3 regions of the Kitasatospora sp. MMS16-BH015 genome follow, and region 3 is predicted to be linked to each of the others. Evidence: riboswitches for the same ligand, from Rfam matches in the RefSeq annotation. Region 3 holds a riboswitch; each other region holds the start of a gene.
The links. Region 3 has a riboswitch for cobalamin ahead of CFP65_RS02635 (ABC transporter substrate-binding protein). Riboswitches for the same ligand answer to the same signal wherever they lie in the genome.
Positions count from the first base shown of each region.

Region 1: linked by a shared signal. The riboswitch ahead of CFP65_RS05165 (HoxN/HupN/NixA family nickel/cobalt transporter) and the one ahead of CFP65_RS02635 (ABC transporter substrate-binding protein) in region 3 are both predicted to bind cobalamin.
Region 2: linked by a shared signal. The riboswitch ahead of CFP65_RS28085 (cobalamin biosynthesis protein) and the one ahead of CFP65_RS02635 (ABC transporter substrate-binding protein) in region 3 are both predicted to bind cobalamin.

Region 1 covers NZ_CP025394.1:1,193,083-1,203,479, forward strand. The annotation lists gene CFP65_RS05125 (dihydroorotase) at 1-295, opposite strand, end outside; gene pyrR (bifunctional pyr operon transcriptional regulator/uracil phosphoribosyltransferase PyrR) at 345-980, opposite strand; gene CFP65_RS05135 (transcriptional regulator) at 1,286-1,789, shown strand; gene CFP65_RS05140 (hypothetical protein) at 1,904-2,761, opposite strand; gene CFP65_RS05145 (acyl-CoA thioesterase II) at 2,898-3,722, opposite strand; gene nusB (transcription antitermination factor NusB) at 3,850-4,290, opposite strand; gene efp (elongation factor P) at 4,293-4,856, opposite strand; gene CFP65_RS05160 (aminopeptidase P family protein) at 4,924-6,030, opposite strand; gene CFP65_RS05165 (HoxN/HupN/NixA family nickel/cobalt transporter) at 6,082-7,203, opposite strand; cobalamin riboswitch at 7,233-7,449, opposite strand; gene CFP65_RS05170 (metalloregulator ArsR/SmtB family transcription factor) at 7,550-7,912, shown strand; gene CFP65_RS05175 (2'-5' RNA ligase family protein) at 8,115-8,666, shown strand; gene CFP65_RS40130 (hypothetical protein) at 8,614-9,444, opposite strand; gene CFP65_RS05185 (Fpg/Nei family DNA glycosylase) at 9,454-10,263, opposite strand.
Region 2 covers NZ_CP025394.1:6,522,765-6,533,161, reverse strand. The annotation lists gene CFP65_RS28100 (hypothetical protein) at 1-543, opposite strand, end outside; gene CFP65_RS28095 (S9 family peptidase) at 785-1,906, opposite strand; gene CFP65_RS28090 (helix-turn-helix transcriptional regulator) at 2,087-2,752, opposite strand; cobalamin riboswitch at 2,957-3,103, shown strand; gene CFP65_RS28085 (cobalamin biosynthesis protein) at 3,183-4,205, shown strand; gene CFP65_RS28080 (cobyric acid synthase) at 4,202-5,731, shown strand; gene CFP65_RS28075 (putative cobaltochelatase) at 5,728-7,866, shown strand; gene cobO (cob(I)yrinic acid a,c-diamide adenosyltransferase) at 7,870-8,475, shown strand; gene CFP65_RS28065 (cobyrinate a,c-diamide synthase) at 8,506-9,861, shown strand; partial or broken gene CFP65_RS41260 (transposase) at 9,876-10,397, shown strand, end outside.
Region 3 covers NZ_CP025394.1:584,710-595,106, reverse strand. The annotation lists gene metE (5-methyltetrahydropteroyltriglutamate--homocysteine S-methyltransferase) at 1-1,965, shown strand, start outside; gene CFP65_RS02650 (hypothetical protein) at 2,026-2,313, opposite strand; gene CFP65_RS02645 (ABC transporter ATP-binding protein) at 2,540-3,340, opposite strand; gene CFP65_RS02640 (iron ABC transporter permease) at 3,358-4,470, opposite strand; gene CFP65_RS02635 (ABC transporter substrate-binding protein) at 4,490-5,497, opposite strand; cobalamin riboswitch at 5,599-5,744, opposite strand; gene CFP65_RS02630 (adenosylcobinamide amidohydrolase) at 6,040-6,804, shown strand; gene CFP65_RS02625 (MarR family winged helix-turn-helix transcriptional regulator) at 6,877-7,434, shown strand; gene CFP65_RS02620 (ATP-binding cassette domain-containing protein) at 7,431-8,312, shown strand; gene CFP65_RS02615 (ABC transporter permease) at 8,272-9,141, shown strand; gene CFP65_RS02610 (DUF4253 domain-containing protein) at 9,178-9,990, opposite strand; gene CFP65_RS02605 (hypothetical protein) at 10,035-10,367, opposite strand.

The DNA.
Region 1 (10,397 bases), 610 kb from region 3:
CGGCGTTGTCCGCCACCGGGGTGGTGTTGGCCATCGCGTGCACGGCGGTGTAGCCGCCCTTGGCGGCGGCCTGGGTGCCGGTCAGGACGGTCTCGGCGTCCTCCTTGCCGGGCTCGCGCAGGTGGGTGTGCAGGTCGACCAGGCCGGGCAGCGCGATCAGACCGTGCGCGTCGATGTCGATGTCGGCCTCGACGGCCAGGCCGGGGCCGATCTGCTGGATGACGCCGCCGTCGATCAGGATGTCCTGCGGGGCGCCGCCGAGGAGCTGGGCGTTGCGGATCAGGTAGCTGCTCACTGCGAGGTCTCCGGGAGGTCGGTGCGGGTTGGTGCGGTGGCCGCCGGGCTCACAGGCCCTGCTCCTGAGTCTGGCCCGCTTCGGCGGCGAGGGCCTGCGAGGAGCGCGCGGCGTAGTCCCGGTCGCCGACCAGCACGGCGTCCCGGCCGTCGATGTCGGCGAGGCGGACCTGCACGGCCTCGCGGAGCGAGGTGGGGAGGTTCTTGCCCACGTAGTCGGCCCGGATCGGCAGCTCGCGGTGGCCCCGGTCGACCAGCACGGCCAGCTGCACGGCGCGCGGCCGGCCGATGTCGCTGAGCGCGTCCAGCGCGGCCCGGATGGTGCGGCCGGAGAACAGCACGTCGTCCACCAGCACGACCAGCTTGCCCTCGACCCCGCCGGGCGGGAGCTCGGTGTGCTCCATGGCCCGGGCGGGCTTGAGCTGCAGGTCGTCCCGGTACATGGTGATGTCGAGGGTGCCCAGCGGGATGTCGCGGCCGGTGATCTGCGCGAGCTTGTCGTGCAACCGGCGGGCGAGGTGGACACCGCGGGTGTGGATACCGAGCAGGACGACGTCCTCGGCGCCCTTGGCGCGCTCCACGATCTCGTGGGCGATCCGGGTGATCACCCGGGAGACGTCGGTCGCGTCGAGCACCTGGCGCGGGGGGCGCGGACTGTCGGTGCGTGCGGAAGTGCCTGTGGTCATGCCGAAGCCGACCTCCTTCCCCGCCTCACGGGACGGGCCTTAAAGGATGTCTGGTGGAACGCTCCCGGCGCACCGGAAGCTTCCGCACATCCTAACAGCGCGTTTCCCCTGCATTCGGGCGGGGCCGCTCCGCTATTCGCACGACTGCCCCATTCGGCTTGACGCGAATACCTCACTCTACGTAACCTCACAGTGAGTTACGAGACGGCCGTCCAACCCACCGGTAGCACGGCAGGCGGCGGTCCACCCGACCACCGGTGGCTCGTAGCCCACTCAACGCGAAGCAATCTCGTCCGGGGAGACCAATGTCCAGCGACTACGCGAAGCAACTCGGGGGCAAGCTCCGAGCGATCCGCACACAGCAGGGTCTCTCCCTGCACGGCGTCGAGGAGAAGTCCCAGGGTCGCTGGAAGGCCGTCGTGGTCGGCTCCTACGAGCGCGGCGACCGTGCCGTCACCGTGCAGCGCCTGGCCGAGCTCGCGGAGTTCTACGGCGTCCCGGTGCAGGAGCTCCTGCCCGGCGGCACCCCGGGCGGCGCGGCCGAGCCGCCGCCGCGCCTCGTGCTCGACCTGGAGAGACTGACTCAGGTGCCTTCCGAGAAGGCGGGCCCGCTCCAGCGCTATGCGGCCACCATCCAGAGCCAGCGCGGCGACTACAACGGCAAGGTGCTCTCGATCCGCCAGGACGACCTTCGCACCCTCGCCGTGATCTACGACCAGTCGCCCTCGATCCTCACCGAGCAGCTGATCAGCTGGGGCGTGCTCAACCCGGACGCCCGTCGCGCCGTCCGCGACGAAGACGCGAACTGAGTTTTTTAGCAGAAACGGTTAACCCAATGGGGGTGCGGGGAACTGCGCTGCCAGCCATGCACCTCGTGCACGGTTGCGCGCGCAGTTCCCCGCGCCCCCATGTGGTTGCCGTAATCAGCACACCGTCCCCAACGGGAACCCCGCCTCCGCAAAAGTGGTCGCCGCCGGCACGTACTCGTGCCCGCCGCTCTGCCAGGCCCAGGCCACCTGCCGGTACTCCCCGCAGGCGCCCCCGCCGCCCTGCGTCCCGGCCAGCACCGCCAACCCCGGCAGCTCCCGCGCGAGCCCGGCGCACAGCACGGCACAGACCAGGTCCAGGTCCTCGTCGTTGAGCCGCACCACCCCGTCCTCCCAGTGCAGCACCCGCGCCTGCGCCACCAGCCGCCCGCCGGGGGCCTCCACCGCGCAGCGGAAGGTGAAGGCGCCGTAGCCGGCGCCGACCAGCATCCGGCGGAAGGTCTCGGCCCCCTGCTGGTGGGCCCGCCGCACCTCGGCCGGCTGCCGCTCCCCCGCCCCGCCGAGCAGGCCGCCGGCCAGCAGCAGGTCGGCGTGGAGCAGGGTGAGGCCGTTCTCCCGGGCCCGGACCAGCCGGGGGATGAAGTCCCCGGCCAGCTCCTCGCCCTGGTAGGCGAGCAGTTGGGTCTGCAGGGCCGGGTTGACCAGGTACCGGTCCCGGGAGCCCTGCTCGGCCGGGTCCAGGCCGTGCAGCAGGCAGAACTCGGCGAAGTCCTGCGGGTGGAACATCCGCGCCCGCACCACGCCGAAGGACCGCTCGGCCTCGGCCAGCAGCACGGCGGTGTCCAGCAGGTAGGAGTCGAAGTCGGCGGCGTCGGTCAGCCGCCAGGGGCGGGCCCGCTCGAAGTCCGCGGCGCTGGTCAGGATGCCGGTGAGGAACGCCTGGTCCTCGCGGCGACGGCCGCCGCCTGGGGCGGCGCAGCGGGAGGTGCGGGGGTTGCGGCCGGTGCGGGACATCGGTGACTCCTGGTGCTGAGGTGCCGAAGGGGGCGGCAGTGCCGCTGCCCCCTTCCTCCCCCGCCCGCCGCTCCGCACACACACCTGATGTCACAGCCGTGTAACCGAGCGTGACGAAAGTCTGAGCGAAAGGCCCCTACCCGCGCGGGGCCCGGGCCAGCTGGCGGGACTGCGCGACCAGCCGGCCGGTGGAGTCCCAGACCTCGGCGTCCTCCTCGAAGTACCCGTCAGCCAGGTTGCGGGTGGCGTGGCTGACGAGCAGCCAGCCCGGCGCGGGCTTGGCCCGCAGATGGACCGTCAGCTCGATGGTCGGGGCCCAGCCGGGCAGGCCGAGGTCGAAGGTGACCGGCGGCAGCGCGTCGGCGACGAGCAGCAGGCTGAGCGGGTCGGGCTCGCGGCCGTCGGCCAGCTTGAACCAGCCCTGGATCCGGCCCTCGCCGGAGGGCGCGCCGAGCGCCCAGCCGACGGTGGCCGGGTCGAGCCGAAGGTCGAAGCGCTCAAGGAGGGCGGCCTGCTCGATCAGCTGCCTGGGGGCGTGCTCCACGCCGATGCACTGCTCGGGCGGCGGCAGCTGGGGCGCCTTGGCGCTGGTGCGGATCTCGCCGCCGCGCCCGGTCAGGTCGCCGTAGGTGGCGAGCACCCGCAGCCGCTCCTCGCCGCCCTGGCGCATGACCGCCGTGCCGGTGGAGAGGCTCTTGCCGGTGCGCACCACCTCGGTCTCCACGCTCACCGGCCCGGGCACCGAGGCCGAGAGGTAGTACCCGCTGATCGAGACCGGGTCCGGGTGCCCGTCCTCGCCGTGCCGCAGCGAGAGCGCGTGGCCGGCCACCGCCAGCAGCAGCCCGCCGTTGACGCCGCCGCCGATCTGCCAGCCGGCGTCCAGCTCGCCCTCGTACCGCCCGGGCTCCACCGGGGTGAGGGCGATGCCCTGGTCGAACTCGCTGCGGGTCGCGGTGGTCATGGGTGGTACGCCCTTCGTCCAGGGATGTTACCGGTCAGTAGCCAACATACGCCAGGGGCTCCTGAACCGGAACACGTGAAGGCCGCCGGACCTTGCGGTCAGGCGGCCTTCACGAGCGAACGGGGTGTCAGGCCCGGCGGATGGAGGGCTTGAGCTCCATGAACCGCGCCAGCAGGCCGTTGACGAACGCCGGGGAGTCGTCCGTGGAGAACTTCTTGGCGATCTCGACGGCCTCGTCCAGGACGACCGCGTCCGGGGTGCCGTCCTCCCAGATCAGCTCGTACGCGCCGAGGCGCAGCACGTTCCGGTCCGCGATCGGCATCCGGTCCAGCGTCCAGTCCACCGAGTACTGGGCGATCAGGTCGTCGATCCGGCGCGCGTGCGCCACGTAGCCCTCGATGAGCTGCATGGTGTACTCACCCACCTGCGGGGTGCCCTCGTCGGGCTGCGGGTCGCGGGCGCGGCCCACCCAGTCGGCGAGCACCTGCTGCGGGTCGACGCCGCGGTGATCGGCCTCGAAGAGGATCTGGAAGGCCCGGGTACGGGCCTTGCTCCGTGCGGATGACACGATTACTTGACCCGGCCCAGGTAGCTGCCGTCGCGGGTGTCGACCTTGATCTTCTCGCCGGTGACGATGAAGAGCGGGACGGCGATCTCGGCGCCGGTCTCCAGGGTGGCCGGCTTGGAGCCACCGGTGGAGCGGTCGCCCTGCACGCCGGGCTCGGTGTGCGAGATGACCAGCTCGACGGAGGCCGGGAGCTCGATGTAGATGGCGGAGCCCTCGTACATGGCGACCAGGGCCTCGAAGCCCTCGAGCAGGTACTTGGCGGCGTCGCCGACGACCGACGGCTCGATGGTGATCTGGTCGTAGGTGTCCGTGTCCATGAACACGAAGTTCTCGCCGTCCTTGTACGAGAACTGCATGCCGCGCTTGTCGACGTTGGCGGTCTCGACCTTGGTGCCCGCGTTGAAGGTCTTGTCGACGACCTTGCCGGTCAGGACCTCCTTGAGCTTCGTGCGCACGAAGGCCGGGCCCTTACCGGGCTTGACGTGCTGGAACTCGACGACGGACCACAGCTTGCCGCCCTCCAGCTTGAGGACCATGCCGTTCTTGAGATCGTTCGTGGAAGCCACGGGCGCACTTACTCCTGATATAGCTGTCAAGGAACCAAGGGGTGCGGCCTGCTCCCGCCGGGGCGGTTCACAGGGCGAGGAGCTCCTTGGTGGTGATGGTGAGCAGCTCGGGCCCGCCCTCTTCGAGGGGGCGCACCACGAGGGTGTCCTCGATCCGGACCCCGCCCTTGCCCGGGATGTGCACCCCTGGGCCGACGGTGACCGGCACGCGGTTGTCCAGTTTACCCATGTCCGCGGGGCCCAGACGCGGCGCCTCCCTGATCTCCAGGCCGATGCCGTGGCCGAGTGGGTGTACGGACGTGTCCTGGTGGCCCGCGGCTTGCAGGATCTCCCGGGCCGCCTGGTCCGGCGCGTGCTGCGCCACGCCGGGACCGAGCGCCTCCCGGGCGGCGCGCTGGGCGCGGAAGACCAGCCTGTGCAGCTCGACCTGCCAGGGCGCGGGGGCCGCGCCGATCACGAAGGTCCGGGCGGTGGAGACGCCGTAGCCCCGGTACTGGGCGCCGAGCACCACGGTCAGGAAGTCGCCCTCCTCCACCCGGCGGTCGGTGGGCTGGTGCGCCTCCTGGCCGGAGTGGCTGCCGGTGCCCACCGAGACCGGGAAGGCGGCCCGGTCGGCGCCGTGGTCGATCATCCGGCGCTCCAGCTCCATCGCCAGGTGCCGCTCGGTGCGGCCGACCAGGATGGATTCGAGCAGCTCGCCGAGCGCCTGGTCGGCGATCTCGGCGGCGATCCGCAGGTCGGCGATCTCGTGCTCGTCCTTGACCACCCGCAGCCGCTCCACCGCCTCGCCGAGGTCGGTCAGCCGGATGCCCTCGGCCAGCCCGGCCACTGCCCGGTGCCGGGTCACCGTGAGGTCGTGCTCCTCCACCGCGAGGTCGGCCACCCGCAGCCGGCCGGCGGCCTCGGCGGCCACCAGCGCCGAGTCCTCCCCGGCGGCCACCGGCAGCCGGGCCACCTCCGGGTCGAGCAGGTGCTCGCCGGTGTCGTCCGGCGGCAGGTCCTCGGGCAGCGCCAGCAGCGCGCGCTCCCGGGTCAGCAGCAGCGTCGCACCGCAGGGGGAGCAGCCGGTCAGGTACCGGACGTTGGCGGCCCGGGTGACCAGGGAGGCGTCCGCCCCGAGGGCACTACAGTGCTCGCGCAACCGCTCACGCCGGGCCAGGTACGCATCAGCCATGCTCACGAGCCTACGGAGCCCCGCCGCACCCCGCCTGTCAGGCGCACCCGGTCAGGAGGTCTTGCCGGCCCACCTGCGGTCCACCTTGGCCAGCTTCCAGTAGCCGATCGCCAGCGCCCAGACCACCACGAACAGGCCGACGATCGCGAAGCCCACGTTGTCCAGGCTCAGCTCGGAGATCCAGCCGGACACCGGGTCGGTCAGGTCGAACTTGTCGTGCGCCACCGAGACCAGCTCGATGGTGCCGATCACGAAGGCGACGGCGATGGAGAGCCCGGTGATGGTCAGGTTGTAGTAGACCTTGCGGACCGGGTTGGAGAAGGCCCACTGGTAGGCGAAGTTCATGAAGGTGCCGTCCAGGGTGTCGAACAGGCTCATCCCGGAGGCGAACAGCAGCGGCAGGCAGACGATCGCGTACCAGGGCAGCCCGGCCGCCGCGCCGGAGCCGGCCATCACCATCAGGGTCACCTCGGTCGCGGTGTCGAAGCCGAGGCCGAGCAGCATCCCGACCGGGTACATCTGGCCCGGGCGGGTGATCGAACGGGTGGCCCGGCCGAGGACGCGGTTCATGAAGCCGCGCGAGTTGAGGTGCTGCTCCAGCTCCTGCTCGTCGTACTGCCCGGCCCGCATCGCCCGGAAGACCCGCATGATGCCGGTGAGCGCGGCCAGGTTGAGCGCGGCGATCAGGTAGAGGAAGGCCCCCGAGGTGGTCGTCCCGATCATCCCGAGCACCTTGTGGGTGGTCGACTCGTCGTCCATCAGCGTGCCGGCCAGCGCGGCACCGCCGGCCACCAGGCCGGCCATCACCACGACCATGGTGGAGTGGCCCAGCGCGAACCAGAAGCCCACCGAGACCGGCCGCTTGCCGTCCGCCATCAGCTTGCGGGTGGTGTTGTCGATCACGGCTATGTGGTCGGCGTCGAAGGCGTGCCGCATGCCCAGGGTGTACGCGGTGATGCCGAGGCCCACCCCGAACACCTGGGTGCCGACCTTGTAGTTCTCCGGCACCACCAGGAAGAACAGGGTGCCGAAGGCCGCCACGTGCATGGCCAGGATGACCAGCATCAGGCCGACGGTCCGGGTGGTGTCCTCACGCTTCCACCGGAAGCCGGCGGGGGCGGTCGCCGCCACCGGGACGGCACCCGGGGCAGCACTGATTTCGGGCAGGGTCATCTGCGGTCACGCTCCAGCACCTCGTGGATCACTTCGTGAAGTGCCGTGGCCGGTCTCCTGGCTTACGGGTCAGCGCACCCGCACCCGGCCTTCCCGGACTGACGTCCAGTGACCCTCCGTTCGTACGGTGAGGTTCGTACGGAGATGGTGCGGGCACTACCCGATCACAGTGGCGAGGGCCGCTCCGGGCTGGGACCTTGATGGTCCGTCACCGGCTTCCCGAGCACCACGGCGTGGAACACCGTAGGGGTGACGGCCCATGACCTGCAAGCCTGCACACCTGTGCAGGTGTCGCACATCACGCCCCACCGGAGCCGCCCCGGCTCAGGATGAGACAATCAGGGGCATGCATCTCGTCCCCGCCGACCGCGCGACCCACCGGACCATCGACGGCCACCGGGTCTGCGAGGCCATCGCCGCCATCGGTGACACCGAGCACGTCCGGGCCTGGGCCGAACGCTTCTCCCTCCTCGCCGACCCCGGCCGGCTCGCCATCCTGCTGGCCCTGCACGAGACCGGCCCGCTGGCCGTCTCCGACCTCGCCGTGGCCACCGGGATGAAGGACACCGCCGTCTCCCAGGCCCTGCGCCTGCTCCGCTCCGCCGCCCTGGTGGCCGGCGACCGCGACGGCAGGATCGTCCGCTACCGCCTGGTCGACACCGCCATCGCCGAGGTCCTGGCCCACGGCGTCCTCGGCCACCGCGACTGAGCCCGCCCGGGCCCCCGACCCTCGCGGCGCAGCGCAGCCACCCGCCGCCCCTCCGGCCCCTCGGCCCCACGCGACGCTCACCCCCGCGCGCCCCACCTGTCCCCCGGCCTCGCTCGTCTCTCCCCTCCCTTCCCTCCCGTCTCTCCCCTCACCCGGCCGTAAATACTTCGTCAGTTCGGCCCGGGCTCCCTACGGTGATCACATGCAGACCGTGGAGCTCACCTGTGCCCCCGAGTTCGACGCCGCCGTCCGCGAGGTCTGGCAGCGGCTCTCCGACGGCGGCGTGCCAAGCCTGGCCCGCAACACCCACGCCGGCCACCGCCCGCACCTCACCCTGGCCTGCGGCACCCTCTCCCCCGAGGCGCTGGCCCGGGTCGACGAGCTGCTGGCCGCATCCCTCCCGCTGCCCGTCCGCCTCACCGGCCTGCTCTCCTTCAGCGCCCGCAGCCGCCGCCGGGTGCTCGCCTGGTCGGTGGTCCCCGGCTACGAGCTGGTCCGGCTGCACCACCGGATCTGGCAGCTGCTCGCCGACTCCCCCGAGCCCAACCCGTACTACCTCCCCGGCCGCTGGTCCCCCCACCTCGGACTCACCCGGCGGCTGGAGCCCGAGGAGCTGGTCCGCGCCCACGACCTGCTGGGCCGCCTCCCGGACCTCACCGGCGAGTTCGACGCCGCCCGCAGCTACGACACCGACACCGAGCTCACGGTGCCGCTGGGCGCGGGGCGGCCAGCAGCCCGTGCAGCGAGCGGGTGAACGCGGCCACGAACCGCTCCCGGGTCTCCTCGTCCAGCAGCTCCAGCGAGAGGTACGGGTTGAGGTCTTCCAGCTCCACCAGCAGCAGCTCCCCGGCCGCCGTCCGGCAGGCGTCCACCCGCTGGATCCCGTGCGGGAGCCCGTTCCACTCCACGAACCGCTGCGCAAACGCCAAGTCCGCCTCGCTCGGCTCGTACCGCTCCAGCAGCCACCGCGCCGCCGGGTCCGGGGCGTACAGCGCGTACTGGCACTCCTGGTCCACGAAGTAGAAGGACACCTCGTACGCGAAGTCCACCTTCGGCTGCACCAGCATCCCCGCCAGCTCGGCCCGCTCCAGCTCGGCCGCCGGGAGGACCGCCATCCCGATCGAATCCGCCCCCTGCACCGGCTTCACCACGTACTCGGGCACCTCCGGCAGGCCGTCCCAGCCCGCCTCTGCCGTGGGTATCACCGGATACCCGGCCGCCGTCAGCTCGACCAAGTAACCCTTGCCCGCCATGTCGGCCTTGCCACTCAGCGGGTTGTACACCCGGATCCGCTCCCGCCGGGCCCGGTCCGTGTACTCCTCGTACACCTCCCGGTGGTGCAGCACCGGCCCGCTGTTGCGCACCACCACGGCGTCGCACCCGCCCATCAGCCCGGTCACCTCGGCCGGCGGGCAGGTCACCACCTCGAACTCCGGCTCCAGCCGCGCCGTCAGCCAGCGGTCCTCGGCGCCGTAGTCCCGACCCTTGGCCGGGTAGTCGAAGTCGGTCACGTACACCACTCGCGGTCGCATCCGGCGACCCTAACGCTGCTGGCAGCGGGGACACCAGAACAGATTGCGGGCCGCGTGCGACTCCGTCCGCACCTCGGTGCCGCAGACCAGGCAGGGCATCGCGGCCCGCCGGTACACGTAGACCTCCCCGCCGTGGTCGTCCACCCGCGGGGGGCGGCCCATCGCCTCGGGGGTGTGCTCGGGCCGGACGGTGTCGATCCGGCCGGCCCCGACGCCGTCGTGCATCAGGTCGACCAGGTCCGCCCAGATTGCCTTCCACTCGGCCTCGGTGATCGCCTTGCCCGGCCGGTGCGGCGCGATCCCGAGCCGGAACAGCACCTCGGCCCGGTACACGTTGCCCACCCCGGCCAGGATCTTCTGGTCCATCAGCAGCGCGGCGATCGTCGTCCCGCTCCGCGAGATCCGCCGCCAGGCCGCCGACCCGTCCTCCCCGGCCCGCAGCGGATCGGGGCCGAGCCGCCCGTGCACCGCCGCCTTCTCCCCCGGCGTCAGCACCTCGCAGGTGGTCGGCCCCCGCAGCTCAGCCCAGGACTCCCCGTTCTCCACCTTCAGCCGCACCTGCCCCACCGGCTCCGGCGCCTCCCCCGCCCCGAAGGTGAACCCGCCGTACAGCCCCAGGTGCACATGCAGCCAGGCATCCCCCTCGAACCCGACGAACAGGTGCTTCCCGTGCGCCTCGGCGCCCTCCACCACCCGCCCGTCCAACACAGCCGCCCCCTCCGCGAACCGCCCCTGCGGACTCGAAACCCGGGCCAGCCGCCCCCCGAACAACCGCGCGTTCTCCCCCGCCAGCCGATGAATGACGTGACCCTCAGGCACCCCGACTCCTCCCAACCGCACCCACTCGAACAGCCTCCATTCTCCCGGACCTCACTGACACCCTCCGGACAGTGCCCACCAGGCCCCGAACCGACCAACACGCGGCCCGCCCCTGGCTGAAGGACGAGGCGCGA
Region 2 (10,397 bases), 5.9 Mb from region 3:
GAAGACGCCGCGCAGCGGGGCGGGCGGGACGGGGGCGAGCAGCGTCCAGGCGTCGAACAGGGCGGACCAGCCGCGGACCACGGCCTCGTCGTCGTGCTCCCAGGCGTGCAGGCGCCAACCGGGGGCGGCGCCGCCGTCGCGGGCCTCCACCAGGCCGATCAGCAGGGCCTGGCCCCAGGCCTTGGCGGCGGCGCCGACGGTCATGGCGAGGGCGCGGCCGGCGGCGCGGGCGTCCTCGGGGAGCAGTTCGCCGCGCTTGTCGACCTGGTCGAGCTCGCCGGCCCAGCGGGCGATCCGCACGGCGTCGGCGAGCATCCGCCGGGCCAACGGGGCGAGCTCGGCGGGGGCGGGGAAGCCGTCCGGCACCGGCACCCGGCCCCGGCCGGGCTTCGCGGGCGTGCGGCGGCGGCCCGGGCCGAGGGCGTCGGCCGAGCGGGGGCCATCAGGACGGCGGGCCGCTCCCGGGAGACGGGTCACCGTCGCACCGGTACCGATCGTCGGCTGGAGCGGGGCATCACGGTCGCGCGGATTCCGAGACGTCACGCCGTGCAGTCTTCCCCGTGCACGGGCCTTCTGTCACATCCGGTCGCCCGGTTCTTTCGGGTTCCGGGGCCGGGAGCCGCCGAAGATCGGGCAAGCCGCCGCAAACCGGGGCGCCCGGCGACAGGTTCGTGCCATGGACACGCCATGGTCAGGTCAGGTTTCCGGGGTGTTCCGGAAGCACGGTGGGGGCGCACCGGGGGCGTTCCGCGGCGGGGTCCGGGGCAGGGGGTCGGAGCAGGGTTCAGAGCAGGGGAGTGAGGAAGCGGCGCAGCGCCTCCGCGTAGCCGTCCGGGTCGGCGTTCCACAGGGCCGCGTGGGCGGCGCCCGGGACGCTGTGCAGGCTCACCAGCTCGGGGCGGCGCTCGGCCAGGGCGGTGGCCGCCAGGGCCGGTGCGACGGCGTCCTCGGGGCTCTGGAGCAGCAGCACGGGCACCTCCAGGTCCGCGCCGGAGGCCAGCCGGGCGAAGCCGGCCAGATCCACCCCGGTCCGGCCCTCGGCCGCCAGCACCCCCAGCCCGGCGAGCTCGGCCGGGGCACCGGCCAGCACCGCGCCCCGGCGGACCGTCTCCGACCAGTCGAGCACCGGCGAATCCAGCACCAGCCCGGCGATCCGGTCCCGCCAGTCCGAGCGGGCGGCGGTCTGCAGCGCGATGGTCGCGCCCAGCGACCAGCCGTATAGGACCACCCGGCCCGCGCCCGAGTCGAGCGCCAGGCGGACGGCCGACTCCACGTCCCGCCACTCCGTCTCCCCGAAGTGGCCCATCCCGTCCGGGGAGGCCGGCGCACCCGCGTCACCCCGGTAGGTGACGGTGAGGGTCGGCAGACGGAGCGAACTCAGGGTGGGCAGCACCGGCAGCGCCTGCTCGCGGTCCGCGCCGGGGCCGTGCACCAGGACCACCCAGGTGCCGCGCACCCCCGGCGTGAGCCAGGCCGGCAGCGGGCCGAGCTCCCCGGCGGCGGTCGTCTCGGTGAACGGCAGGGCCAGAGCGGAGGTCGGGTCGCCCCGCAGGACGCGCGGGGTCAGGCGCAGCTGGGTACCGGGGGTGAGGGTGCCGGTGTCGGCGCGTTCCAGCCGGCGGGTCACGGTACGGGCGTCCTGGCCGACCACCTCGCCCACCACCGCGTGCCCGTCCTCGCCCCACTCCAGCGCGTACCTGCCCGGGCGCAGGGCCTCCGGCGTACGGGTCAGCGTGATCCGGCCGGCCGCCAGCTGCACCACCTTCAACACCGGCGGCGGCCCGCCGGGGGCCGGCAGCGCACCGGGCCGCACTGCCTGCTCGGACACCTTGCGGCCGAGCAGCAGCACCGCCGCTCCGGCCCCGACGGCGGCTGCGGCGGTGAAGGCGGCGGTCTGCCGGCGCATGGCACTCTCCCGGGGGATGGGGTGACGGGTGGTCCGTCGCCCAGTTCACTACGGAGGCCGGATTGTTGCCACCGTTGGTACGCCAGCTGGGGTTTCCAGGGGCGCGGGGAACGGCGCGGCCGACCGTGCACTCTGCTGCTGTCCTACATGGATGCCCAGGCTGCTCCCCTGATGGTGCAACTAGCGCTCTCCCAGAAGGTGCCAGAAGCGTTCGGCCAGCGGCGTGGTCGGAGCGGCGGCCGGGGTGCCCCAGTGGAGGGGGATCTGGTACTCGGACTGGAGGGTGGCCAGGGCGGCGGAGAGGGCTTCGGGCGGGGCGGGGACCAGGCGGGCGACGGGCTTGAGTTGGGCCTGCCAGCGGCCGTCCACGCAGCTGCGGAGGCGCTGGTCGAGTTCGGACTGACGGCCGGTCACGGTGACCAGGGTGCGGAGGGGGAGGTCGAAGGTGAGGGCGAGGGCGTGGGTCTGGTCCTCGTCGCCGGTCCAGCGGCCGGTGGCCTCGGCCTTCTGGTAGGCGGGGAGAGTGAGGCCGATGCGGGCGGCGGCCTGCTCCTGGGTGAGCTCGCGGGCGAGTCGGAAGTCGCGCAGGGTGGCGGGCGGGGTGCCCATCAGCTGGGCGGGCGGGCACCAGAGGGCGCGGGCCAGGGCGACGAACTCCTCCTCGGTGGGGTGCAGCTGGCCGGTCTCCCAGGCGAGCACGTGCCCCGGGAGCAGCCGGACGCCGTGGGCGGCCAGGCCCTCGGCCACCTGGTCCGGGGTGAGGCCCAGGCCGGCGCGGTGGGCGCGGGCTGCGGACGGGGAGAAGGGCACGGGGGTGGGGGCAGGAGGAAGCGGTCTGCGTCGCATGCCCCCTGACCGTACGGGGGCATTTCGGTCGTCCCCCAGCCGCTGAACGCACGAAGCCCGACCGCCGGGCCCGGACGGGCCCTGGCGGATCGCACAGCCCGGCCCCGGTGAGCAGGGCACCTGCTTCGGAGGTACTGACGGACCGTCGGGGGCATCCGGCGGGGGCCGCTGGTGACCAAGCCCACCGGGGTGGTTTGTTGACTCCCGGTCGGGGCGCGTGGTGGGATCTTTCAGCCAAACGGAGGCAAGCAGAGGAAGCCGGTGCGAGTCCGGCGCGGTCCCGCCACTGTCACCGGGCAGCCCGTTCAGGGCCCCGGGAGCCAGGAGACTCTCACCTCCGGTTCGTCGAGCCAGGGCGCGGACCCTGAGTGAGGACACCCGTCACCGTGGCGTACGTACCGCTGCCCATGCCCGCTGCGCAGTGCGCGCGTTGAGGCGGGGCACCGCCTTCGCCCTCGGCAGTGCGGCGGGCTATCTGGCCGACGCCCTGTTCGCCGACCCCCGGCGCGGGCACCCCGTGGCCCTGTTCGGCTCCGCCGCGCACCGCCTGGAGCGGGCGCTCTGGCGCGACCACCGGGGCGTGGGGGCGCTGCACACCGCCCTCTGCGTGGGCGGTGTGGCGGCCGGGGCCGTGCTCGCCGACCGGGCGCTCGGGCGCCGCCGGGCCGGGCTGGCCGCCGCCGCGACCTTCACGGTGCTCGGCGGCACCTCGCTGACCCGGGAGGCCCGGACCATCGGCGGCCACCTGCGGGCCGGCGACCTGACCGCCGCCCGCCAGCGGCTGCCGCACCTGTGCGGGCGGGACCCGAGCGGGCTGGACGAGGCGCAGCTGGCCCGGGCCGTGGTCGAGTCGGTGGCCGAGAACACCGCCGACGCCGTGGTCAACGCCCTGGTCTGGGGCGCGCTGGCCGGCACCCCCGGCCTGCTGGCCTTCCGCGCCGTCAACACGCTGGACGCGATGGTCGGCCACCGCTCCCCCCGCTACCTGCGCTTCGGCTGGGCCGCCGCCCGCCTGGACGACGTGGCCGGCTGGCCCGGCGCCCGGCTCACCGCGCTGCTCACCGTGGCGGCGGCGCCGGAGCCGCGTACGGCGTGGAAGGTCTGGCGGCGCGACGGCTCCGCGCACCCGAGCCCCAACGCCGGGCAGGCGGAGTCGGCCTTCGCGGGCGCGCTGGGTGTCCGGCTGGGCGGGACGCTGCAGTACGGCGAGCGAGTGGAACACCGGCCGGTGCTCGGCGCGGAGCTGCGGGCGGTGACGGTGGATGACGTGGAGCGGGCCTGTCGGCTTTCGCGGCGGGTCGGGCTGCTTGCGCTGGGTGTGACCGGTCTCGTTGGGGCGTTTCGGGGTGCAAGTCATTCCGGGAGAAGCGGTCGCCGGAAGGGTGTCTTCCGACTCGCGCAGTTCCCCGCGCCCCTGAAGGTGGCTGATGTACGACGAAAGGGAGCGGCGTGAGCGGGGCACTGCTGGTGGCGGGGACGACCTCCGACGCCGGGAAGAGCGTGGTGACGGCGGGCATCTGCCGCTGGCTGGCCCGGCAGGGGGTGCGGGTCGCGCCGTTCAAGGCGCAGAACATGTCGCTCAACTCCTTCGTCACGGCCGACGGTGCCGAGATCGGCCGCGCCCAGGCGATGCAGGCGGCGGCCGCCCGGATCGAGCCCGAGGCGGCGATGAACCCGGTGCTGCTCAAGCCCGGGGCCGACGGGCGCAGCCAGGTGGTGCTGCTCGGCAAGCCGGTTGCCGAGGTCGGCGCGCTGGACTACCGCGAGCGCAAGCCGGTGCTGCTGGAGCGCGCGCTGGAGTGCCTGGCCGATCTGCGCTCCCGGTACGAGGTGGTGGTCTGCGAGGGCGCCGGCTCCCCCGCCGAGATCAACCTGCGGGACCGGGACATCGCCAACATGGGCCTGGCGGTGGCCGCCGACCTGCCGGTGGTGGTGGTCGGCGACATCGACCGGGGCGGGGTCTTCGCCGCGATGTACGGCACACTGGCGCTGCTCTCCCCCCAGGACCAGCGGCACGTGGCCGGCTGGTTCGTGAACAAGTTCCGCGGCGACGCGCGGCTGCTCGCCCCCGGGCTCGACATGCTGCACCAGCTGACCGGCCGTCCGGTGCTGGGCACCCTGCCGATGCTCTCGGGGCTCTGGCTGGACGCCGAGGACTCGCTCGACCTGACCACCGTGGTCGACCGGGGGTCCGTCCAGGGCCCGTACGGCGCCGACGTGCTGCGGGTGGCCGTGGTGCGGCTGCCGCGGCTCTCCAACTTCACCGACCTGGACGCCCTGGCCCAGGAGCCGGGCGTGCTGCTGCGCTGGGCCACCCGGCCCGAGGAGCTGGCCGACGCCGACCTGGTGATCCTGCCGGGCTCACGGGCCACCGTGGCCGACCTGGCCTGGCTGCGCGAGCGCGGGCTGGAGGCCCCGATCCTGGCCCGGGCCGCCGAGGGGCGGCCGGTGCTCGGGGTCTGCGGCGGGTACCAGATGCTGGGCCGGGAGATCGTGGACGAGGTCGAGTCCAGGGCCGGCCGGGTGCCCGGGCTCGGGCTGCTGCCGACCCGGGTCGAGTTCGGCCGGGAAAAGGTGCTGGCCCGGCCGGTCGGCGAGGCGTACGGCGAGCGGGTGGAGGGCTACGAGATCCACCACGGGGTGGTGGCGGTTCTCGGCGGGGAGGCGTTCCTCGACGGCTGCCGGGAGGGGGCGGTCTGGGGCACCACCTGGCACGGCGCGCTGGAGAACGACGGCTTCCGCCGCGCCTTCCTGCGCGAGGTGGCCGAGTTGGCCGGCCGGGCCTTCGTGCCCGCGCCGGACACCTGCTTCGCCGCCGCCCGGGAGGAGCGCCTGGACCGCCTCGGCGACCTGATCGAGGAGCACGCCGACACCGACGCGCTGTGGAAGCTGATCGAGGGCGGGGTGCCCGCCGAGGGTCTGCCGTTCGTACCGCCGGGCGCGCCCCGGCCCCAGGAGAGCCTCAGGAGTGCCGAATGACTGACGTCCGATACCCGTTCACCGCGATCGTCGGCATGGCCGACCTGCGGCTCGGGCTGCTGCTCAACGCGGTCTCCCCCGCCGTCGGCGGGGTGCTGGTGCGCGGCGAGAAGGGCACCGCCAAGTCGACCATGGTGCGGGCCCTGGCCGGCCTGCTCCCGTCGATAGCGACCGTGGCCGGCTGCCGGTTCGCCTGCGACCCGGCCGGCGCCGACCCGCAGTGCCCGGACGGCCCGCACGCCTCGGCCACCGGCGTGGACCGCCCCGCCCACCTGGTGGAGCTGCCGGTCGGTGTCACCGAGGACCGGATCGTCGGCTCGCTCGACCTGGAGCGGGCGCTGGCCGAGGGCGTCAAGGCCTACGAGCCCGGCCTGCTGGCCAAGGCGCACCGGGGCGTGCTCTACATCGACGAGGTCAACCTGCTCCAGGACCACGTGGTGGACCTGCTGCTCGACGCCGCCGCGATGGGCCGCTCCTACGTGGAACGCGAGGGCGTCTCGGTGCGGCACGCCGCCCGCTTCCTGCTGGTCGGCACCATGAACCCCGAGGAGGGCGAGCTGCGCCCGCAGCTGCTCGACCGCTTCGGCCTCACCGTCGAGATCGCCGCCACCCGGGAGCCCGGCGAGCGCGCCGAGGTGGTCCGGCGCCGGCTCGCGTACGACGCCGACCCCGCTTCGTTCGCGGCTGCGTACGCGGCCGAGGAGGAGGCGCTGGCCGAGCGGATCACCACCGCGCGGGCGCTGCTGCCGCAGGTGGAGCTGACCGACCGGGCGCTGCGGCAGATCACCGCCGTCTGCGCCGCCTTCGAGGTGGACGGCCTGCGGGCCGACATCGTGATGGCCCGCACGGCCGTCGCGCTGGCCGCCTGGGAGGGCCGGGTGGAGGTGCTGGAGGAGGATGTCCGCAAGGCCGCGCAGCTGGCCCTGCCGCACCGGCGGCGGCGGAACCCCTTCGACGCGCCGGGGCTCGACGAGGAGCAGCTGGACCGGACGCTGGCCGAGCAGGCCGAGCAGGCCGAGCAGGCCGAGGCGGACTCTGCGGAGGACTCGGCTCCGGAGGGCAGCGACCCTTTTGACGGTACGGGGCCGGGGGATGACGACCCCGGTCCCGAGGGACCGTCGGACGGGCCTGACGGCCCCTCGGGCGGCGGGGACGGCGGGGGCGGCGGGGCTCCCGCGCCCGAGACTCCGCCGGCTGCGCCCGAGGCTCCGTCGGATGCCGCTTCCGGCGGTGCTCCTGGTGCGTCCGAGGCCCCGGCACCGGGGTCCGCTCCGGCCGGGGGGCCGGTGGCGGCGGCCGGGGAGCCGTACCGGACCCGGCTGTTCAAGGTGCCCGGGACGGGGAAGGGCGCCCAGGGGCGCCGCTCCCCCGCCGAGACCGACGGCGGGCACACCATCCGGGCCCGGCGGCCGCAGGGCCTGCTGGCCCGGCTGCACCTGAGCGCGACGCTGCGCGCCGCCGCCCCGCACCAGGTGGCGCGCGGGCGGGCCTCGCGCGCCCTGGTGCTGCGCAAGGACGACTTCCGCGAGCAGGTGCGCCAGGGGCGGGAGTCCAATCTGGTGCTGTTCGTGGTGGACGCCTCCGGTTCGATGGCGGCCCGGCAGCGGATGACGGCCGTCAAGGGAGCCGTGCTCTCGCTGCTGATGGACGCGTACCAGCGCCGGGACAAGATCGGCATGATCACCTTCCGGGGTGCCGCCGCCGAGCTGGCGCTGCCGCCGACCTCCTCGGTGGAGGTGGGCGCCGCCCGGCTGGAGCAGCTGCCCACCGGTGGCCGCACCCCGCTGGCCGCCGGCCTGCTACGGGCCCACGAGGTGCTGCGGGTCGAGCGGATGCGGGATCCGCATCGCCGTCCGCTGCTGGTGGTGGTCACCGACGGCCGGGCCACCGGCGGGCGGGACGCGCTGGCCCGGGCCGGGCAGGCCGCCGGGCTGCTGGGCGCCCAGGGCGTGGCCAGTGTGGTGCTGGACTGCGAGGCCGGTCCGGTGCGGCTCGGCCTGGCCCGGGTGCTGGCCGGTCAACTCGGCGGCACCGCAGTCACCTTGGACGAGCTGCGCGCCGAGGGCGTGGCAGCGCTGGTGCACGCGCACCGAGCTGTGAACCGTTCCGACCGCTTCGATCGAAAGGCTGCCTGAGCCATGCCCAAGGGCGTACCCGAGTCCGTACCCGACGACGGCCTGACCACCCGTCAGCGCCGCACCCTGCCGATCACCGCCGTGCACACCGGCCCCGGCAAGGGCAAGTCCACCGCCGCCTTCGGCATGGCCCTGCGGGCCTGGAACCAGGGCTGGTCGGTCGGGGTGTTCCAGTTCGTGAAGTCGGCCAAGTGGAAGGTCGGCGAGGAGAACGCGCTCAAGGTGCTCGGCGCCTCCGGCGAGGGCGGCAGCGTGGCCTGGCACAAGATGGGCGAGGGCTGGTCCTGGGTGCAGCGCTCCACCGAGGCGGAGATCTCCAGCGAGGAGGCCGCCAAGGAGGGCTGGGAGCAGGTCAAGCGCGACCTGGCCGCCGAGACCTACCGCTTCTACGTGCTGGACGAGTTCACCTACCCGATGCACTGGGGCTGGGTGGACGTCGAGGAGGTGGTCTCCGTGCTGCGGGACCGCCCCGGCAGCCAGCACGTGGTGATCACCGGCCGCTACGCCAAGGAGCCGCTGCTCGAAGTGGCCGACCTGGTCACCGAGATGACCAAGGTCAAGCACCCCATGGACGCCGGCCGCAAGGGCCAGCGCGGCATCGAGTGGTAGACCGGACCACCTGAGGACACGGAAGCCCCGTTGAACATCCCCCGCCTCGTCATCGCCGCGCCCTCCTCGGGCGCCGGCAAGACCACCATCGCCACCGGCCTGATGGCCGCGCTCACCGCGCGCGGCCTGCGGGTCTCCCCGCACAAGGTCGGCCCCGACTACATCGACCCCGGCTACCACGGCCTGGCCGCCGGCCGCCCCGGCCGCAACCTGGACGCCTTCATGTGCGGGCCCGACCGGGTCGCCCCGCTCTTCCGGCACGGCGCGGCGGGCGCCGACGTGGCGATCGTCGAGGGCGTGATGGGCCTCTTCGACGGGGCCGCCGGGCGGGGCGAGTTGGCCTCGACGGCGCATGTGGCGAAGCTGCTGAAGGCACCGGTGGTGCTGGTCGTCGACGCTTCGTCACAGTCGCGGTCGGTGGCCGCCCTGGTGCACGGTTTCGCCTCCTGGGATCCGGAGGTGCGGCTGGCCGGCGTGATCCTGAACCGCGTCGCCTCGGACCGCCACGAGCAACTGCTGCGCGAGGCGTTGGAGGAGGGGTCGGGCGTGCCGGTGCTCGGCGCCGTGCGGCGGGCTTCGTCCGTTGCGACGCCTTCTCGGCACCTGGGGTTGGTGCCGGCCGTGGAGCGGTCGGCGGAGGCGGTCTCCGCCGTCCGGGACATGGGCGAACTCGTCGCCGCCTCGGTGGACTTGGACGCGGTGATGGCGCTGGCGCGGAGCGCGCCTTCTTTGGGCGGTCCGGTGTGGTCGGCGGCGGAGGAGGTCTCGCCGGTCTCCGGTCGGCCCCGGGTGGCGCTCGCCGCAGGGGCGGCGTTCTCGTTCTCGTACGCGGAGAATGCCGAGCTGTTGGCGGCGGCGGGGGCGGAGGTGGTGCCGTTCGATCCGCTGCACGACGAACAACTGCCTGCCGGGACGCGAGGGTTGGTGATCGGGGGCGGGTTCCCCGAGATGTACGTGGCGGAGTTGAGTGGGAATGCCGCGCTGCGGGCGGAGATCGCGGCGCTGGCGGCTTCCGGTGCCCCGATCAGCGCCGAGTGCGCCGGGTTGCTGTATCTGGGGCGGGAGTTGGACGGGGCGCCGATGTGCGGCGTGCTCGGCGGCTCCGCCCGGATGACGAGTCGGCTGACGCTCGGCTACCGCGAGGCGGTGGCACTCGGCGATTCCGTCCTGGCTCCGGCCGGTACGCGGGTGCGAGGGCATGAATTCCACCGGACAGTGGTCGAGCCCGGCGCCGGGGAGCACCCCGCCTGGGGTTGGCGCGGCCCGGACGGCGCTGCGCGAACGGAGGGCTTCGTGCAGGGTTCGGTCCACGCCTCCTACCTGCACCTGCACTGGGCCGGCGCCCCGGAGCTGGCGGCACATTTCGTGGGGCGGATTCATCATTGACCCGAAGCGCTGATTATGAGCGCCACCGACTGTGGTCGGTGGACGGCACCTGGGAACGACTGCTGCAGCAGGTCCAGGCCGCAGCCGACGCGGCGGGCGAGATCGACTGGGACATCTCGGTGGACTCCACCATCGTACGCGCCCACCAGCACGCGGTCGGCGCCCGAACCGACCCGCCGCCGGTCCTTGCCGACTCAAAGGGGGACGAGCCGTTGGAACACCAGGACGAGACTCCGTGGCAGAGCCTCGTCGGCCGGCTGGTGGAGGTGGTGCGGGAGGTGAGGGCCTGGGCCGCTCGCGCGGCGGCTTCACCAGCAAATCCACCTGAGCGCGGATGGCTTCTGCCGTCCGTTGTCCCTGATCGTCACGCCGGGACAGCGGGCCGACTGCACCCAGTTCGTGCGCGTGCCGGAGAAGGCTCGGGTCCCCCGGCTCGGGTCGGGCCGGCCCCGCAAGAAGCCCGACAGCGTCGCGGCCGACAAGGCCTACAGCAACGGTCCTTGCCGTCAGTACCTGCGGCGGCGCGGCATCCGACA
Region 3 (10,397 bases):
ATGACCAAGTGGTTCGACACCAACTACCACTACCTGGTGCCGGAGTTGGGCCCGGATACGGCCTTCGCCGCCGACCCGGCCAAGGCCGTCGGCGAGTACCTGGAGGCTCGCTCGCTCGGGCACACCGCCCGGCCGGTCCTGATCGGCCCGGTCAGCTACCTGCTGCTCGCCAAGCCCGCGCCCGGGGTGGCCGAGGACTTCCAGCCGATCACCCTGCTCGACCGGCTGCTGCCCGTCTACGCCGAACTGCTGGCCGCGTTGAAGGCAGCAGGAGCGGAATGGGTGCAACTGGACGAGCCCGCCCTGGTGCAGGACCGCACCCCCGCCGAGCTCAACGCCGCCGCCCGCGCCTACCGGGAGTTGGGCGGCTCGGCCGACCGGCCGAAGCTGCTGGTGGCGAGCTACTTCGACCGCCTCGGCGAGGCGCTGCCGGTGCTGGCCAAGGCCCCGGTCGAGGGGCTGGCGCTGGACTTCACCGGCCCGGCGGCCGGCAACCTGGCGGACCTCGCGGCCGTCGGCGGCCTGCCGGGCAAGCGGCTGGTGGCGGGGGTGATCGACGGGCGGAACGTCTGGATCAACGACCTGGAGCGGTCCTTGGCCACCCTCGGCACCCTGCTCGGACTGGCCGACCGGGTGGACGTGGCGCCCTCCTGCTCACTGCTGCACGTGCCGATCGACGCCACCGCCGAGCGCGAGATCGACCCGCAGATCGCCCGCTGGCTGGCCTTTGCGAAGCAGAAGGCCGCCGAGGCGGCCCTGCTGGCCCGGGGTCTCGGTCAGGGCGTCAGTGCGATCACCGCCGAACTGGCCGCCAACCGGGCCGACTTGGCCTCCCGTGCGGCCTCCCCGATCACCCGCGACCCGGCCGTCCGAGCCCGGGCCGCCGCCGTGGCCCCGGCCGACACCCGGCGGGCCCAGCCCTACGCCGTCCGTGCCGAGGTGCAGCGGGCCCGGCTCGGGCTGCCCCTGCTGCCGACCACCACGATCGGCTCCTTCCCGCAGACCGCCGAACTGCGCGTGGCCCGGGCCGATCTGGCAGCCGGGCGGATCGACGAGGCCGCGTACCGGGAGCGGATGGCGGCCGAGGTGCGCGAGGTGATCGCGTACCAGGAGAAGGCCGGGCTCGACGTGCTGGTGCACGGTGAGCCCGAACGCAACGACATGGTCCAGTACTTCGCCGAGCAGCTCACCGGCTACCTGGCCACCCGGCACGGCTGGGTGCAGTCCTACGGCACCCGGTACGTGCGGCCGCCGGTGCTGGCGGGCGACATCTCCCGGCCGCAGCCGATGACGGTGGACTGGTACCGATACGCGCAGGGCCTCACCGACCGGCCGGTCAAGGGCATGCTCACCGGGCCGGTCACCATGCTGGCCTGGTCCTTCGTCCGCGACGACCAGCCCGCGGCCGAGACCGCCCGGCAGGTGGCGCTGGCGCTGCGGGCGGAGGTGGCGGACCTGGAGGCGGCCGGTGCGGCGGTGGTGCAGGTGGACGAGCCCGCGCTGCGCGAGACGCTCCCGCTCCGGGCGGCCGGCCGTCCGGCGTACCTGGCCTGGGCCACCGAGGCGTTCCGGCTGGCCACTTCGGGCGTCCGGGCCGACACCCAGATCCACACCCACATGTGCTACGCCGAGTTCGGCGCCATCATGACGGCGATCGAGCAACTCGACGCGGACGTCATCTCGTTGGAGGCCACCCGCTCGCACATGCAGGTCGCGGGCGAGCTCGCCGAGGCGGGCTACCCGCGCGAGGTGGGCCCGGGCGTCTGGGACATCCACTCGCCACGGGTGCCGAGCACCGGAGAGGCGCTCGCCCTGCTGCGCGCCGGGCTGGCCGCCATCCCGGCCGAGCGGCTCTGGGTCAACCCCGACTGCGGCCTGAAGACCCGTGGTTGGCCCGAGACCCGGGCCTCCTTGGACAGTCTGGTGGCCGCGGCGCGGCAGCTGCGCGGTGAACTCGCGCTCTGAGCAAGGAGTGTGGGGCGGGCGCCGTCAAGCATCCGCCCCACAGCACACACTGACGGACTGTCAGTGCGAGCAGTTGACCGTGACCTCGGCGAACCAACCGTCCACCGAGTTGCCGTCCACCCAGTCGACGCCGCCGGCCGAGCACTGCGCCTTGGGGTAGCCCGCGTTGGCGGCGTTGTTGTAGGCCGCGATGTACGCGTACTGGATCGCGGCGCTGGAGCTCGACTTGCCGGCGGAGGTGCCCGTGAAGCTCGCCGAGGTGGTGGCCGAGGCGGGGATGGCGGCGGCGGTGAGCACCAGGGTGCCGGCGGCGACGGTGGTGGCGAGCACGGTGCGGAGCGACTTCACGGTGGAGTCCCTTCGGGGGCGGTCCGTTGGTGGCTAGTGCATTCATTCAGGCACTGCCGGAGCGCGGTGTCATCAGCTGGGACGGAAGTCGCGGCCTGTTGGCCGGTTGCTGACAACCGGTGGCGGGGTCAGCGGGTGAGGAGGTACTTGGTGGACGGCACGCCGCTGTGGGTGCTGCAGTCGTGGGTGCTGCACACGGTGGTGCAGGTGACCGGGTCGAGGTGACCTACCGAGTGCGGGTGCGCAGCGGGGTGACCACCGGGCGGCCGTCGGGGTCCGTGGTCACCGCGACCCGGGCCGCGTAGACCCGGGCGATCAGCTCCTGGGTGACCACCTCGGCGGGCGTGCCGCTCGCCTCGATCCGCCCCCGGTGGAGCAGGGCCAGCCGGTCGGCGTACTGGGCGGCGGCGGTCAGGTCGTGCAGGGTGGTGAGCACGGTCAGGCCGCGGGTGCGGCGGAGGTCGTCGACCAGGTCGAGGACCTGCTGCTGGTGGCCGAGGTCGAGCGCCGAGGTGGGTTCGTCGAGCAGCAGCAGGCGCGGCTCCTGGGCCAGGGCCCGGGCCAGCGCGGCGCGTTGGCGCTCACCGCCGGAGAGGGTGGCCAGCCCGCGGTCGGCGTGCTGCGCGAGGTCGAGGGCGGCCAGGGTCTCGGCGGCGGTGCGGCGGTCGCGCTCGCCCGGAGCGGCGAGGTAGCCGAGGTGCGGGGTGCGGCCGAGCAGCACGTAGTCCCGCACGGTCATGTCCGGTGGCAGCACCGGGTCCTGCGGCACGTACCCGATCAGCCGGGCCCGCTCGCGCGGCCGGAGGCGGGAGACCTCGGTGCCGTGCACCCGCACCGTGCCGCGGTGCGGGAGCAGCCCTGCGACGGCCCGCAGCAGGGTGGACTTGCCGGCCCCGTTCGGCCCGATCAGGGCCAGCCAGCCGCCGCGCTCGACGGCGCAGTCCACCCCGTGCACCACCGGGGTACGGTCCAGGTCCACCTCGACGCCGACCGCCGAGAGGCCGTCGGCCGCGTGCTGTCCGCTCACGTCCGTACCGCCTGCCGTCACGTCCGCACCGCCCTGGTGGAGCGGAGGATCCAGACGAAGAGCGGGGAGCCGATCAGGGCCGTGACCACGCCGATGGGCAGTTCGGCCGGGGCGACCACGGTGCGGGCCAGCGTGTCGGCGAGCACCAGGAAGGCCGCGCCGACCAGGAGGGAGAGCGGCAGCACGTGGCGGTAGGAGGAGCCGGCCAGGCGGCGTACCGCGTGCGGGACGATGATCCCGACGAAGCCGATCAGGCCGCTGACCGCCACCGCGCTCGCGGCGGCCAGCGCGCAGGCGGTGACCACGGTCAGCCGGATCCGCCCGGGGTGCAGGCCCAGCGAGCGGGCCTCCTCGTCGCCGACCGAGAGCACGTCGAGGTGGCGCCCGTGCAGCAGCACGACCGTGCCGGCCACCGCCAGGTAGGGCAGCATCTGCCAGGCGCGGTCCCAGGAGGAGGTGGAGAGCGACCCGAGCAGCCAGGTGTACACCTGCTGGATCGACTCGGTGGAGCGTTGCAGCACGTAGGTCTGGACGGCGGTCAGGAACATCGAGACCGCGAGCCCGGCCAGCAGCAGGGTGGCCGTGCCGGTGCCGCTCGCCGCCCCCGCCAGGTAGGCGAAGGCCACGCCGGTGAGCGAGCCGACGAAGGCCGCGATCGGTACCGCCTGCGGCGAGGAGCCGCCCAGCGAGACGATCGCGATGGTGGCGCCGAGGCCGGCCCCGGCGGAGGAGCCGAGCAGCGAGGAGTCGACCAGCGGGTTGCGGAACACCCCCTGGTACCCGGCCCCGGCCAGCGCGAGGGCCCCGCCGACCAGTGCCCCGAGCACCACCCGGGGCAGCCGGATCTGGAACAGCACGGCCTGGTCGAGCTGGTCCAGCCCCGAGCCCAGGTGCACCAGCGGCAGCCGGTCGAGCAGCGCGGCGGCCGTGGCGAACGGGTTGAGGTTCGCCGCCCCGGCCATCGCGCCGACCAGCACCGCCGCGACCAGGAAGGCCACCGCGAGGCCGTAGGCCCGCAGGGTGCGGGCGGGGCGGCCGGCGCCGATGTCGCTTGTTGCTTCTGCGGTCGTCGCTGCCGCGGTCGCCGGGCCGCTCGGGGCCTGGGCCGGCTCGTCCCCCTCGGCGGTCACGCCGTCAGCTCGCCCTCGGTCACTGGGCCGGGGCCTTCTGGACGGCCTGCGCGATGGCGGTGACCAGCTCGGGCAGGCGCGGCCCCCAGCGCGAGGCGATGTCCTCGTTCAGGGCGACGATCCGGTTGTTCTTCACGGCGGGCACGGTGTTCCAGCCGGGCCGGGCCGCGACCACCTGGGCGGTCTGGCCGCCGCTGGCCGCGCCGCTGTCGGTCAGGAAGATCAGCTGCGGCTGGGCCGAGACGATGTACTCCTGCGCCAGCTGCGGGTAGCCGCCGTCGGCGGTCTTGGCGGCGGCGTCGGCGATGTTCTTCAGGCCGAACAGCGAGGCGACCTGGCCGACGAAGGTGGTAGAGGTGGCCGAGTAGTAGGGGTTGGCGCTGACCTCCCAGAAGTAGCTCTGGTCGGTGTGGCCGCTGCCGGCCTGCTTCACCGTGTCGGCGATCTTCGTCTTCATGTCGGTGACCGTCTTGCTCGCCTCGGCGCTGTGCCCGGTGGCCTGGCCGATCCGCTCGATCTGCTGGTACGCGTCGTCCAGCTTGGCGGCGGCCGGCTCGATCATGACGGGCACGCCGAGCTTGGTGAGGCCGGCCACCAGCCCGTTGGTGTCCTGCGAGGCGATCACCAGGTCGGGGTGGTAGACGACGATGGCCTCGATGTTCGGGGTGAGCCCGCTGAGCGTCGAAGTCGGTACGCCGGTCGGGTAGTTGGAGGAGGAGTCGACCGCGACGACCTGCTTGCCGGCGCCCACCGCGTAGAGGTCCTCGGTGGCCGTGGGGGAGAGCGAGACGATGTGCTGCGGCTGGCTCTTGAGGGTCACGGCGCCGTTGGCGGCGGTCACGGTGGCCGGGAAGGACGCGGCGGCGGCCGAGGGAGAGCCGCTGCCGCCCGCGCTCCCGGAGCTGCCGGAGCCCCCCGAACTTCCGCAGCCGGTCAGCAGGGCGGTGGCCGCCAGGAGCGCCGTCGCGGTGGCGAGGGTGCGGGCGAGCGGCGAGCGCGGCCGGAGCTGGTCGGGGTGGGGCGTCATGCGCCGCTTCCTCCTGTGCGGTCGGGAAGCGGTCGATCCGCCGGACGGCAGCACCGAAGGCAGACCGGCTGGGACGGATCGCCCCTTCCTGCGAGGGTCGATGTCGGAGCGCGGCAGGAGGCGACCTGGCTCGGCCCCGGGCGGGGCCTCACAGTTGCGGGACAGCGCCGGAGTGGCCCGTTCGTGCTGGGCGTCACCGGCTTCGCTGCCTGACACGCTGTCGGACACCTGCACGATTCTGCAGGTGTCCGGCAGCGCGACACTAACACGGGGTTGAGGCCGTGGTGGTCCGGCGCGGCGAATGGGTCGGCCGCGTGGGCGGCCGTGCGGCAGGTCGTGGTGGTGTGGCGCGGCAGCTCGTGGTGATGCGGCGCGGTCGGTGATGGTGCTTCGGTGGGGTCGGTGGTGACGGTCCACTGCTGTGATCATCGGTCTGCTCGGGCCGGGTTAGGCTCGCCCGGCGGGCCGTCGGGGGCTCGTCGTGACGGGAGTGAGAGTTGGGCGGGGCGAAGGTGCGGCCGAGGGTGGCGCGGGGTGCTCGGATGGAGGACGGCGCCTGCCGTCACCACCTGGTCTGGCGGGCCGGCCCCGGCTGGCGGATGGTGAGCAGTGCGGTGCTCGGCGGCGGTCTCGGCGAACGCGGCTGGGTGCTCAACGCCCAAGTCCGGCCCGGCTATGCACGGATGGACCCGGCGCAGCACCTGGCCGAACTCGCCGCCGCCGAGGGCCTGACCGGCCCGGGTGTCGGCCTCATGACGGCGGCCCAGGTCGACGACGCCACCTGGGCCGAGGACACCGACGTGACCGCCGTGGTGACCACCGGCATCGGCGTCCCCACCTGGGCCGCCGCCGCTGCCCCGGCGTCGGCCTCGTTCGCGCCGTCGGCCCCGGATGCGGGCCCTGCCGCCGTGGCGCTCCCCGGCCGCCGCTACGTACCGGGCACCATCAACATCCTCGCCGTCGTACCGGCCCCGGTCGGCGACGCCGGGCTGGTCAACCTGCTGGCCACCGCGACCGAGGCCAAGGTGCAGGCGCTGCTCGACGCCGGCTACGACTGCTCGGGCACCCCGTCCGACGCCGTCTGCATCGCCGTCCGCACCCCTGCCCCCGGCCTCACCCCCGATCTCTTTGGCGGACCCCGCTCCACCTGGGGTGCCCGCCTGGCCCGCGCGGTCCACGCCGCAGTCCTGGCCGGCGCCGAACTCGACCGCACCCGGCGCGCGTCTGGCCCACGCCCCGACCACGCGGTGCCCGGGCCGGCCTGCTGCCTGGGTGATCTCCTGCTCGGCGCGACCGAGTCCACCTGAGCCACGGATCGGGCTGTCTTTCCTTGTTCTCGGTCTAGCCAGATGCCTCTCAGTGAGAGCTAATATGACAGTGTGACGACAAAAGGGCTCGGGGCGCCCGAGGGGGCGCTCGGCGGGGAACTGGCCGGGCTGCTGGTGGGGATCCAGCGGCTGGTGCGGCGCAGGCTGCGGGAGCGGCTGACCGAGCCGAGGCTGCGCGGTGCGCAGGTGGAGCTGCTGCGGTTGGTGATCGATACGCCGGGGCTGCGGGTGTCGGAGGCCGCGCGGGAGCTCTGCCTGGCGGGTAACTCGGTCTCCACCCTGGTCAACCAGCTGATCGGGCTCGGCCTGCTGCGCCGGGAGACCGACCCGGCGGACCGGCGGGCCGCCCTGCTGCACGCCACCCCCGAGGCGGTCGCCCGGCTCTCGGCCTGGCAGGCCCGCCGGACGGCGCTGGTCAACGAAGTGGTCGCCGGCCTGCCCGCCGAACAGCGGGCGACCCTGACCGCCGCGCTGCCGGCGCTGCGCGCAGTCGCCGAGGGCCTGCGAGAGGCGGGGGACTCGGGTTCGGATGGCTTGCTCCCGGGCGGCGCGTCCGTAGGAGGTTCGGCTCCGGGCGATTCGTTCCAGGGCAACGGGAGGGCGGGGTGAGTGCGGTGAGCGAGAGCGGCGGTACCGAGGCCGTGGTCTGCCACGGGCTGGAGTACACGTTCCAGCGGGGCCGGCGGAAGGAGGGCGGGACCCGGGCGGTGGACGGGGTCGACCTGACCGTGCACACGGGTGAGGTGTTCGGGCTGCTCGGGCCGAACGGGGCCGGGAAGACCACCACGATCCGGGCGATCACCACGCTGCTGCCGACGCCGGCCGGGATGGTGCGGGTGTTCGGGCACGACGCCGGGCGGGAGCGCACCGAGGTGCGGCGGCTGCTCGGCTACGTACCGCAGCAGCTCTCCGCCGACGGCGGGCTGACCGGGCGGGAGAACGTCGAACTCTTCGCCCGGGTCTTCGACGTGCCCCGCTCCGAGCGGGCGGCCCGGGTGGCCCAGGCGCTGGTGGCGGTGGACCTCACCGAGGCGGCCGACCGGATGGCCGCGACGTACTCGGGCGGCATGGTCCGGCGGTTGGAGCTGGCGCAGGCGCTGGTCAGCGCGCCCCGGCTGCTGGTGCTCGACGAGCCGACCATCGGGCTCGACCCGATCGCGCGGGCGGGGGTCTGGGAGCGGGTGGACGCGGTGCGGCGGGCGACCGGGATGACCGTCCTGGTCACCACGCACTACATGGACGAGGCCGACCGGCACTGCGACCGGATCGCCCTGATGGACCGGGGCCGGATCCGGGCCCTCGGCACGCCCGAGGAGCTCAAGGCCCAGGTGCGGGAGCAGGATCCCGCCCTGGCCGAGCCCACCCTGGACGACGTGTTCCGGCACTACTCGGGCCGCGGGCTGACCCGCGGCGAGAACGGCGAGGCCACAGAAGGAGGTTTCGGTGATGTCCGTCGTACCCGTCGTACCGCCGGCCGGGTCGGCTGAGCCGGCCGGTGCGGATCCTGCCGCCGAGCTCGGGCTGCTGCTGGTCCCGCCGAGGGCGCGGACCGGCTGGCGGGTGGTGCCCGCGCGGGTGGTCGCGATGTGCACGGTGGAGCTGCAGAAGCTGCGCCACGACCGCACCGAGCTGTACACCCGGGCGATCCAGCCCGCGCTCTGGCTGCTGATCTTCGGCGAGACCTTCACCCGCCTCAAGGCCATCCCGACCGGCGGCATCCCCTACCTCGACTACCTGGCGCCGGGGATCATCGCGCAGTCGGCGATGTTCATCTCGATCTTCTACGGCATCATGATCATCTGGGAGCGGGACTCCGGGGTGCTCACCAAACTCCTGGTGACCCCGACCCCGCGGGCCGCCCTGGTCACCGGCAAGGCGTTCGCCGCCGGGGTGAAGGCGGTGATCCAGGCCGCCGTGGTGGTCGTCCTGGCGGCGGTGCTCGGCGTCGGCATGACGGCCAACCCGCTGCGCCTGCTCGGCGTCGCCGCCGCCGTGGTGCTCGGCTCGGCCTTCTTCTCCTGCCTCTCGATGGCGATCGCCGGCGTGGTGCTCACCCGCGACCGGCTGATGGGCATCGGCCAGGCCATCACCATGCCGCTCTTCTTCGGCTCCAATGCCCTCTACCCCGTCCACCTGATGCCCGGCTGGCTCCAAGCCGTCAGCAAGGCCAACCCCCTCAGCTACCAGGTCGACGCCCTCCGCGGCCTCCTGATCGGCACCCCGTCCCACCTCCCCCTCGACTTCGCCGTCCTCGCCCTCGCCACCGCCGCCGGCATCACCGTCGCCTCCTCCCTGCTGGGACGCCTGGCCCGCTGACGCCCCGGCCCGCCGGGAGCGCGCTGACGAGTCAGGTCAGTCCCACCAGAAGTCCCAGCCGTGGCAGCCGATGAGCCGCCCCGCGTACGCGGCCACTGTGTGCGGGTGGTGGTTCTGCCAGATGTTGTCCGGGCAGAACGCGAAGTGTTCGGCGGCCACCAGGAGAGCCTCGGTTGCCGTGGTCGGCGGCGCGGCGACGCTCAGGTGGAGCGTCGCGGAGCCGACGCCCACGACCCGGGCGCCGAACCGCTCCTCCCAGTCGGCCACGACGGCGGCGAACTCGGCGGTGTCGTTGGCGTAGTTGACGGGCCCGTCCCAGCCGACGGCGGCGAGGGCGTGTGCTCCCGAGCCGGCCGCGACCAGGCCCAGCCGGGAGTGCGGTCGGCGAGCGAGGAAGTGGCGCGCGTAGTCGACGGCCGTGGCCATCGGGTCTGCGGTCGGCCGGAGGGCCGGGGCAGGCCCCGGCCACACCCGACCGAAGGGCGCGGTGACAGCCAGCCGGTCAGCCGGCGACAGCACGTCCTCCTCGTCGTCCACGCTGGTGTAGCTCCGCCACCACCTCCCGAGAAGCTCGGCGGCGTCGTGGGCCTCCGGAGACGACATCCGTTCAGGGAAGAGCTCGCCGGCGCCCCACGGCCTGAACTCGCCGTCGTGCGGGTCTCGGGAATCGAGGAGCAGCGGCCAGACGCCAGTGCGGCGGTGGTCGCCGTACAGCTGCGCCCAGAGTCCGGCCTTGGTCGGCCCGTCGGACATCCAGAGGGCTCGGACCTCTCCGTTGCCCTCGTCCGACCTGATCATCCGGCCAGCAGGGAGCGCGGCCCGGACGACCGACAGGAGCTCAGGGGTCATGAGCTGATGCTAGATCCGGCTGCTGACACCGAAGCCCCGATGGCCTACTCCGACTGCGGGAGACGCATGTCCCGCAAGGGGTCCCGGTGGAGCACTTCCACGTACATGATCCGCGTGTCCACGACGTCCAGGACGAGCATGCCTTGCGCTGGCGCCAGCAGCACGCACCGATGGTCCGGACCGTATGCCTTCCCAGCCGGATGCGGCGCTGTTTTGAAGCTCTGGCAGAAGTCGTCACCACAGCCGCACTCCGCGACCAGGCGGAGATCTGCTGCGAGGAGGGCCAGCTCCTCCTCACCCTCTTCCTGCAGAAGGCCGATCAACTCCTCGGCGAGGTCGGGGAAGACATGACGGACAAGGGGATGCTCCGGACCCATGGGGTAGCACACTACCCAACGCCCTTGCGT